2 regions of the Halomonas hibernica genome follow, and region 1 is predicted to be linked to the other one. Evidence: predicted binding sites of a transcription regulator. Region 1 holds the regulator's gene; the other holds the start of a gene.

Region 1 (4,190 bases):
ACGGGCAAGCCCAATGCCTGCCATGCCGGTGCCAATGATGATCAACTCAGCGTGGCCAGTCGGGTTGCTAACCGGATGTGATGCAGGCATGCCATCCCCAAATAATCGGTGTCGTAAAAGCTTTTAAGACCACCATGTTACACTAGCTTCTCTGTTTTTTGCCCAGGAGTATCTGGTGGTGACGTCCTCTTTTCGGCAAACGCATGCCTTTCCTGTTTGGCAGCCCGTGGCTGCGTTACGCCCCGCCATGAGCGCTGCCTGGTGGGAGTGGGTTGCGTCTACGGATTCGCTAACGGCTCGCTTGCAAGCGGCAGGCGCAGGGCAACCATTCCGTGTTCGCCTGCTGCGCCAGGGCGTCGGCGTGCCTCTGCATGATGAAGCGCAGGCGTTGGGGATTGAGCTTCGTCGCTATGCCTGGTTAAGGGAGGTCGCCCTGTGCGTGGGTGATAACCCTTGGGTGGTCGCACGTTCGGTTGCCCCCTTAACACAGCTAAAAGGCCAGCGATTGGAGCAACTTGGTGAGCGCTCGCTGGGCAGTTGGCTGTTTCGCCAGCCAGATTTAGTACGCGGCCCTCTTGAAGCTACGAGCGGTGCGCCACGCTTTGCCTTCCCTCAGGTTGCTGGCGTGAAAAGTCGTTGGGGGCGGCGCTCAGTGTTTCAACATGGTGGGTTATCGCTACTTGTACAAGAGTACTTTTTATCCACCATGGCAGATGACCTTCGTTTGTCTTCGCGGTAGGCTTGCTCGGCATCTCTTCTTTACGTGAGGTAGGCATGGATCGTTCTTTGTTGCGGCCAGTCGGATGGGCGCGAGTCGCTGATTTTTTACACTTAATGCGCCTGGACCGCCCCATTGGTACCTGGCTATTGATGTGGCCTACCTTATGGGCGCTTTGGGTGGCTACAAACGGGGTGCCTGGTCGCAACGTGCTGCTTATTTTTGTGGCAGGTGTTTATGTTATGCGCGCTGCTGGCTGCGTTGTGAATGATTACGCTGACCGCCATGTTGATGGCCACGTTAAGCGCACGAAACATCGTCCACTGGCGACGGGGCGAATCAGTGAAACCGAAGCCAAACTGCTGTTTATTGGGCTGGTCACTGTTGCGTTTGTGTTAGTGCTGCTGACCAACTGGTTTACGGTGCTGCTGTCGATTGGTGGCGTGGTCCTGGCGTTTATCTACCCCTTTATGAAGCGTTACACCCATCTTCCTCAGGTGGTGCTGGGGGCGGCTTTTTCGTGGGCAATCCCCATGGCGTTTGGGGCGGTGCTGGGATATGTACCTGTGGAAGCCTGGTTGCTGTTTTTTGCGAACGTACTGTGGACGGTTGCTTACGATACCCAATACGCCATGGTCGACCGCGACGATGACCTGAAAATTGGTATTAAATCAACGGCGGTGCTGTTTGGCAGTGCAGACCGCTTGATGATTGGATTACTGCAACTGGCGACATTGGTGCTGTTAGCCTTTGTGGGTGTTCGTGTGGGGCTGGGTGGTTTTTTCTGGCTGGGCCTTGCCGGTATGGCGACCACCTTTATTCATCAACAGCGCCTGATTCGGCATCGTGAACGCGACCCGTGTTTTCAGGCTTTTTTGAATAACTACTGGTCAGGGCTGCTGGTTTTTGCCGGCATTGCGCTAAGTTGGTGGCCAGTGGCCGGGCCGCTCTAGCAAAGCGTGATTAGGCCTGTCATTCGTTCTTGTTATTGGCTATTGTCATATAAGTGTCATCAAGTCATGGTGTTATTGTCACTGAGATGTCATTGAATTACCTTTCATTGAGCACCGTGAGGCCCTGGAATGACCGCCAAGACCGTTTTGATTGTCGATGATGAAGCACCTATTCGCGAAATGATCGCAGTGGCGCTGGAAATGGCTGACTATCGCGTGCTTGAAGCGGATAACGCCCAGGATGCCCACGCGTTAGTCGTTGACCATCAGCCTGACTTACTGCTTCTGGATTGGATGATGCCAGGTACCAGTGGTATTGAGTTGGCGCGACGCCTTAAGCGTGAAGAAGCCACCGCCGAAATGCCGATTATTATGCTCACCGCCAAGGGTGAGGAAGACAATAAGATTCAAGGCCTTGAGGCGGGCGCGGACGACTATATCACCAAACCCTTCTCGCCCCGTGAGTTGGTCGCGCGCTTGAAAGCCGTATTGCGACGCACCACCCCGCGTGGCGTAGAAGACCCCATCGAAATTAACGGCCTTCTACTTGACCCCGTCAGCCACCGTGTTAGTGCGCATGGCAAGGCGCTGGAAATGGGGCCCACTGAATATCGCCTGCTGCAGTTCTTTATGACCCACCAGGAGCGAGCCTATACACGCAGCCAACTGCTGGACCAGGTATGGGGCGGCAATGTGTATGTTGAAGAACGCACAGTGGATGTACATATTCGGCGCTTGCGTAAGGCGTTAGGCGATGTGCACCAAAACCTGATTCAGACGGTACGGGGTACCGGTTATCGTTTCTCAGCCCGGGTGTAACAGTGCGCCTATGGAGCCGTGAGCTTTGGCGTATTGCCTGGTTAGCGACCATAGGTGTTTGCCTAGGGTGGCTGTTAGGTTCAGCGGGCCTTGGTTTGGCAGCCGGGTTGGCCGTTTGTCTTTTTTACCATTTACGCCAGTTGCGCGTACTCTTTCAATGGTTAACCCTTAATCCTCATAACGAGCCCCCGGCTGCGGGTGGTATGTGGGGGGATTTGCTTGATCGTCTTTACCGCTACCAAAAAAGCCAGCGCATTACACAAGGTCGATTGCGGTCTACGCTTGCGCGTATCCAGGAATCCTCAGAGGCCATGCGCGACAGCGTGGTAATGCTCGACCGCCACGGTGATTTGGAGTGGTGGAACAGTGCAGCGACGGATATGCTGGGCCTACAAACCGCGCACGATCGTGGCCAGCACATTACCAATTTGTTGCGTGACCCACGCTTTATCAGCTACTTCAATGCCCGCGATTACAGCGAACCGCTTACGCTGACCTCACCCATTGATGAGCGCAGCATTCTGCAATACCAAATTACCTTGTATGGCGACGATGAGCGCCTGGTGATGGCGCGGGATATCACTCGTTTGCACCGTCTTGAGGAGATGCGCAGAGACTTTGTGGCCAACGTCTCCCATGAGCTGCGTACGCCGCTTACTGTTCTTTCTGGCTACCTCGAAACCTATGGTGACTTGGCTGAGCAGCTTCCGCCTCGCTTGGGCCGAGGGATCGAGCAAATGCAGGACCAGACGCAGCGCATGCAAAATCTGGTTAACGACCTGCTGCTTTTGTCACGCTTGGAAATAGATCAAGGCGGGCAGGACCATCAGGCGCTGTCGGTTGAGCAATTGCTTAATAGCGTCTGCCAGGATGCATTGGCGCTATCGCACCGTAAGCATGTTGTCCGTGTTGCTATTGAAAGTGACGCCCAGCTCATAGGGAGCGAGCAGGAAATACGTAGCGCCATTTCTAACCTGGCTTTCAATGCGGTGCGATATACCCCAGAGGGTAGCCAAATTATACTGCGCTGGGCGCCCATGGAAGATGGAAGCGCATGCATAGAAGTAGAAGATGATGGAGAGGGCATCGATCCTGTCCACCTCCCCAGGCTAACGGAGCGCTTTTATCGGGTTGATAAAGGCCGGAGTACCGCGACAGGCGGTACTGGGCTTGGTCTTGCCATCGTTAAGCATATCCTGCTGCGCCATGATGCCCTGCTTCAGGTTGAATCGCATCCTGGCGAAGGTTCGCTATTTCGCTGTACTTTCCCCGCCACTCGGCTGGCTGCTACCTCCTAGCCGCCTTTTTCCCTGGTCTTCTGTATAACCTTTATCCAAGCGTGCCATATGGACAGCCATCTATGGTTCAAGTCTGCTCATGTGTCATTTTTAGTCAGTTATGGTGGTCCCTTATACTCGATCAGCGAGCATGATTGGCACGCGGGATTTATTTTAAGTTGTTTATTAATAAGAAATATTTTTTTATTTTTGTTTTTTGGCATTACATCTGCATTAAGTTGGGCAAGGAAGATTACCGCAGGAAATGGTACGCCAGGAAGGCACTTCCTTAAGATTAGCGGTATCAACAGCGATCGAGGAGAAGGAACATGATGTCCAAGGAACTACTCAAGAAAGCTGGGATTTTAGGTGTAACATTCGGTTTACTGGCAAGCCCCTTCGCTTTTGCCCAAGAGCCAGTAG
Region 2 (4,190 bases), on a different contig from region 1:
CGGCTCTGCTCAAACACGAAACGCGAGTTTTCTTCAAGCATGTGCCAGCGGCCACGCTCTTTGAAATAAGCGCGAAAATGAACATAACCTTTATCAGCATCAGGGGGCGTCTCTTCGGATGCTGCTTTAACAATGGTGAGAGCTTTCCACTCGGTGTTAAGGTCCGGTGATAGCGCTTCCGGGCGAGTGCTCACGTGCCAAGTGGCAAGCACGTAGTCGCATAGATTCAGCGCAAAGGCACTGTAGCGAGAGCGCATTAGCGCTTCCGGGGTAGGGGCTGGCGCGCCATCGTGGTAACGGCCACAGCATACGTCAGTCGACAATCCTGTACCGCAAGGGCAACTTTTTTCAATTAGAGACATCATAGAAAGGCTCATATATCACGGTCACTTAAGCCTAACCGATAATCCTTAAAACCGTCCTACACATGGCCCATGTTTTCGTTCGATTTTGGCCCCATGTTAAGCGTATAGTGGCTGAGCAAGATTTTTTTGACTTACGGAGTACGAAACACGACCCAAGATTCTTTCCAAATGCAGCGGAGGTTCTCATGAAGGTTTATAAACCCGAATGGCAGTGCACGTTTAGCGTAAACGAGGGCGCAGAAGAATCAGCCAACTGGAAAGAGCGAGTCGCCTGGCGACTGCGGGCGATAGCCGACCGTTTGGACGGTGTTGGTCGGACGCTGAAGGTTAATTGTCATGTTTCTCCTCAGGTCAGCCAGGAGGAAATGGATACCTGCCTGGGCAAAGGGTTTGAAGTGACCCAGCAGCTGTTAACCCAGTTGGCGCATCAGCAAGCGTGTGAAGATGTGATGCGCAATGCCAAAGCCGAGCTTTTCGAACAGAACCACCAGCATCATTAACGTGGAGGAGGCTCCCACCCGTTGAGCGGGTGGGTTGAAATGCGTCCATTCACATCGTTTTCAAACACGTTCTCAGATACCTTTCCCCACGACGTTTTCAAGTGCTTGTCTAATCAGCGCGATAGGGTTGGTGTAGCGCGTCTCCCAAACGGTCCATAAACGTCAGGCACGCCTCAAGTTCGCTTTTCTCAATATATTCATCCGGCTGATGCGCTTGAGCGATACTGCCCGGACCCAGAATAATCGTTTGTAACCCTTGGCCTTGATATTGTCCCGCCTCGGTGGCGTAGGCCACTGCGTGGTTGCAGCACTCACTTGGCAGGTGATCCTTGGCCAAGCGCAGTACAGCGTGGTTATCTCGGTCGGCAAGGCCTGGCACCGTTACATTCAGCGGCTCGGTCGTAATCTGGACGTCCTTGCCACGCGCCCTTAGCTCGGCACTTAACGTATCGGCATACGCTTCAAAACGCGCAAACACCTCATCAAACGTCTCGGTGGGCAGGTGGCGTATTTCCCACTCGAACTGGCACTCACGCGCCATGATATTGATCGCCGTACCGCCCTTGATCTTGCCTACGTGGAGGCTGGTGTGGGGTACGTTGAAAGCCTCATCCACTTTGCCCTCCTCCACCAACGCCGCCATGGTGTCTTCTATGAAGGTGACCAGTCGCGCTGCCACATGAATGGCCGAAGTGCCCTGGTTCACCTGACTGCTGTGCGCTTCGCGCCCTACGACGGTGGTGCGCAGATTGGTGGCGCCCTTCTGGGCCACGACGGGCTGCATGCTGGTCGGCTCACCGACAATGACGTGCGCGGTGGTTGAGTAGTGCTCGTAGAACCGTTTGATCAGCGCAGGCGCACCGACACAGCCAACCTCCTCGTCATAGGAAAAACCAAAATAGATCGGCTGCTGCAAAGGCGTTTTCACCCACGTGGGCACCATGGCAAGAGCGCAGGCAATGAAGCCTTTCATATCACAGGTGCCACGGCCGTAAAGCTTACCGTCCTGGCCGTCATGCAGGGCGAAAGGATCTGTCGACCAGGGCTGGCCTTCCACCGGCACCACATCGGTATGGCCGGAGAGCATCACCCCACCCGGCGCATCAGGGCCTATACGGGCAATCAAGTTCGCCTTGGTGCCGCAGGGGCTCATCACCCGTTCGGAGGCGACGCCGTACTCTTCAAGATAAGCTTCGACAAATTCGATCAGCGCCAGGTTAGAGCCACGGGAGGTAGTATCGAAAGAGACCAGTTTGGTTAATAGCGCTATTGCGTCACTCATACGACTCTCATTAGTTATGCACATTGTCTCAACCCTATCATCGCCCTCGCAGAGCGCCTACTACCAATGCCCTTGGATAAAACCCAAAGCTTTTATAAAACCTTGGTCCAGTTAGCATTCATCAAAATGTCATCTACACTCATTATTGTTCAGTGCACCCACAAATCTTAAAAAACGCATTGTGCCACCTGGCTCGCGCCAGGCCCAAAAGGAGCTCACATGTCTCGTTTTATGTTACGCGCGTTATCTACTGGCATCACCGCGGCTACGCTGAGTGTTTCCGCCCACGCCGCTACCGAGATCACCTGGTGGCACTCCATGGGCGGCGAGCTGGGCGAGCGCTTGAGCGCGCTTGCCGAAGACTTCAATGCCACCCAGGATGAGTACCGTGTTACGCCCTCCTATCGGGGTGAATACGAACAAACCATGGTTAACACCATTGCCGCTTTCCGTGCAGGCGAGCAGCCTCACATCGTACAAATTTACGAAGTGGGCACCGGCACCATGATGGCCGCCCAAGGCGCTATCTATCCGGTGTTTGAGCTGATGGAAGAGCACGGCAACACCTTTGACCCGGCTGATTATCTGCCTGTGGTAACCGGTTACTACACCGACACCAACGGCAACATGCTCTCCATGCCGTTCAACTCGTCCACACCGATTCTTTACTACAACAAAGCCATTTTTGAAGCGGCTGGCCTCGACCCTGAATCACCGCCTACTACGTGGGCTGAGATGGGCGAGATGGGTCAGCAAATCGTCGATGAAGGCGCGGCCTCTTGCGGTTTCACCATGGCCTATGCGGCCAACTGGGTCGGCCTTGAGAACTTCTCAGCGCTGCACAATCAGTCCATCGGCACCCAGGAGAACGGCTTCGGCGGTCTGGACACCGAGTTTGCCTTTAACGGCGACGTACAGGCGCGCTTTTGGGATCAGTTGAAAGAGTGGTCGGATAGCGGCGTCTATAGCTACGCAGGCCCAGCAAACGGCCCGGACGCGGCGCCCTCGTTCTATTCCAGCGACTGCGCGATGTACATGAACTCGTCAGCATCACGCGCCGATGTGTTGGCTAACTCCGACTTCGACGTAGGCTTTGGCATGCTGCCCTACTACGACGACGTAGACGGTGCACCGCAAAACTCAATCATCGGCGGCGCGACTCTGTGGGTGCTTTCCGGCCATGAAGACGACGAGTACACCGGCGTTGCTGAATTCCTTGAGTATCTCTCCTTGCCTGAGATTCAGGCCGAGTGGCACCAGGGAACCGGCTACCTGCCGATTACCACTGCCGCTTACGAGCTGAGCCAGGAGCAGGGTTACTACGATGAGAACCCAGGCGCGGATATTGCCATCGAGCAGATCAACTTAAACGAGCCGACAGAGAACTCCAAAGGCCTGCGCTTTGGCAACTACCCCCAAGTGCGCATGGTTCTGGACGAAGAGTTCCAGGCCGTACTAGCCGGCGACAAGAGCGGTCAGCAAGCCCTGGATGATGCGGCAAGCCGCGGCAACCAGATCCTGCGCGACTTTGAGGCAGCCAATAACTAAGCGCTTCGCGTTACTTGTCAACAAACCCCGGCTTTTATAGCCGGGGTTTGTTATAGGAGCCATCCCATACGCCCAAGTCACCGGGGCCTATGGGATGGCTTACTTCCTGGCAGCTGAGCACAGCGGCCAGCCGCACCAACGCCCGTACGACAGGATGTGTCATGCAGACCAAACGTTCCACCTATCAAAACCGGTGGCTCCCTTTCTTACTGTTAGCGCCGCAGTTGGCGATTACGCTGGTGTTTTTTATCTGGCCGGCAAGCCAGGCGGTTAAGTCGAGCTTCGAGCGCACCGATGCGTTCGGCTTTAAAACAACGTTTGTCGGTCTGGAGAACTATGCACGCGTTCTGGCCGACCCCAGCTACCTGAACGCGCTGGGGCGCACCGCGATTTTTTCCGTCTCGGTGACGGTACTTTCCATGAGCCTGGCGCTTTTACTGGCCGTTTGCGTCAACCGTGTGCTGAAGAGCGCCAAGTTCTACACCACGCTTCTGG

Evidence for each region. Region 1 encodes PhoB, which activates phosphate uptake and scavenging genes when phosphate is short. Its sites were predicted from a motif close to TGTCATANNNNTGTCANA; they were not measured.
Region 2: ugpB (sn-glycerol-3-phosphate ABC transporter substrate-binding protein UgpB) is a predicted target of PhoB. The motif match lies at 2,264-2,281, and genes of this name have one in related genera.

Annotation. Positions count from the first base shown of each region.
Region 1 covers NZ_VIFN01000002.1:22,406-26,595, forward strand. The annotation lists gene FKN99_RS04440 (NAD(P)/FAD-dependent oxidoreductase) at 1-90, opposite strand, end outside; gene FKN99_RS04445 (chorismate--pyruvate lyase family protein) at 176-739, shown strand; gene ubiA (4-hydroxybenzoate octaprenyltransferase) at 775-1,671, shown strand; gene phoB (phosphate regulon transcriptional regulator PhoB) at 1,801-2,490, shown strand; gene phoR (phosphate regulon sensor histidine kinase PhoR) at 2,493-3,788, shown strand; gene FKN99_RS04465 (hypothetical protein) at 4,097-4,190, shown strand, end outside.
Region 2 covers NZ_VIFN01000005.1:125,687-129,876, forward strand. The annotation lists gene FKN99_RS09685 (YchJ family protein) at 1-365, opposite strand, end outside; gene FKN99_RS09690 (hypothetical protein) at 551-865, shown strand; gene argE (acetylornithine deacetylase) at 975-2,147, opposite strand; gene ugpB (sn-glycerol-3-phosphate ABC transporter substrate-binding protein UgpB) at 2,367-3,695, shown strand; gene FKN99_RS18000 (hypothetical protein) at 3,730-3,858, opposite strand; gene ugpA (sn-glycerol-3-phosphate ABC transporter permease UgpA) at 3,857-4,190, shown strand, end outside.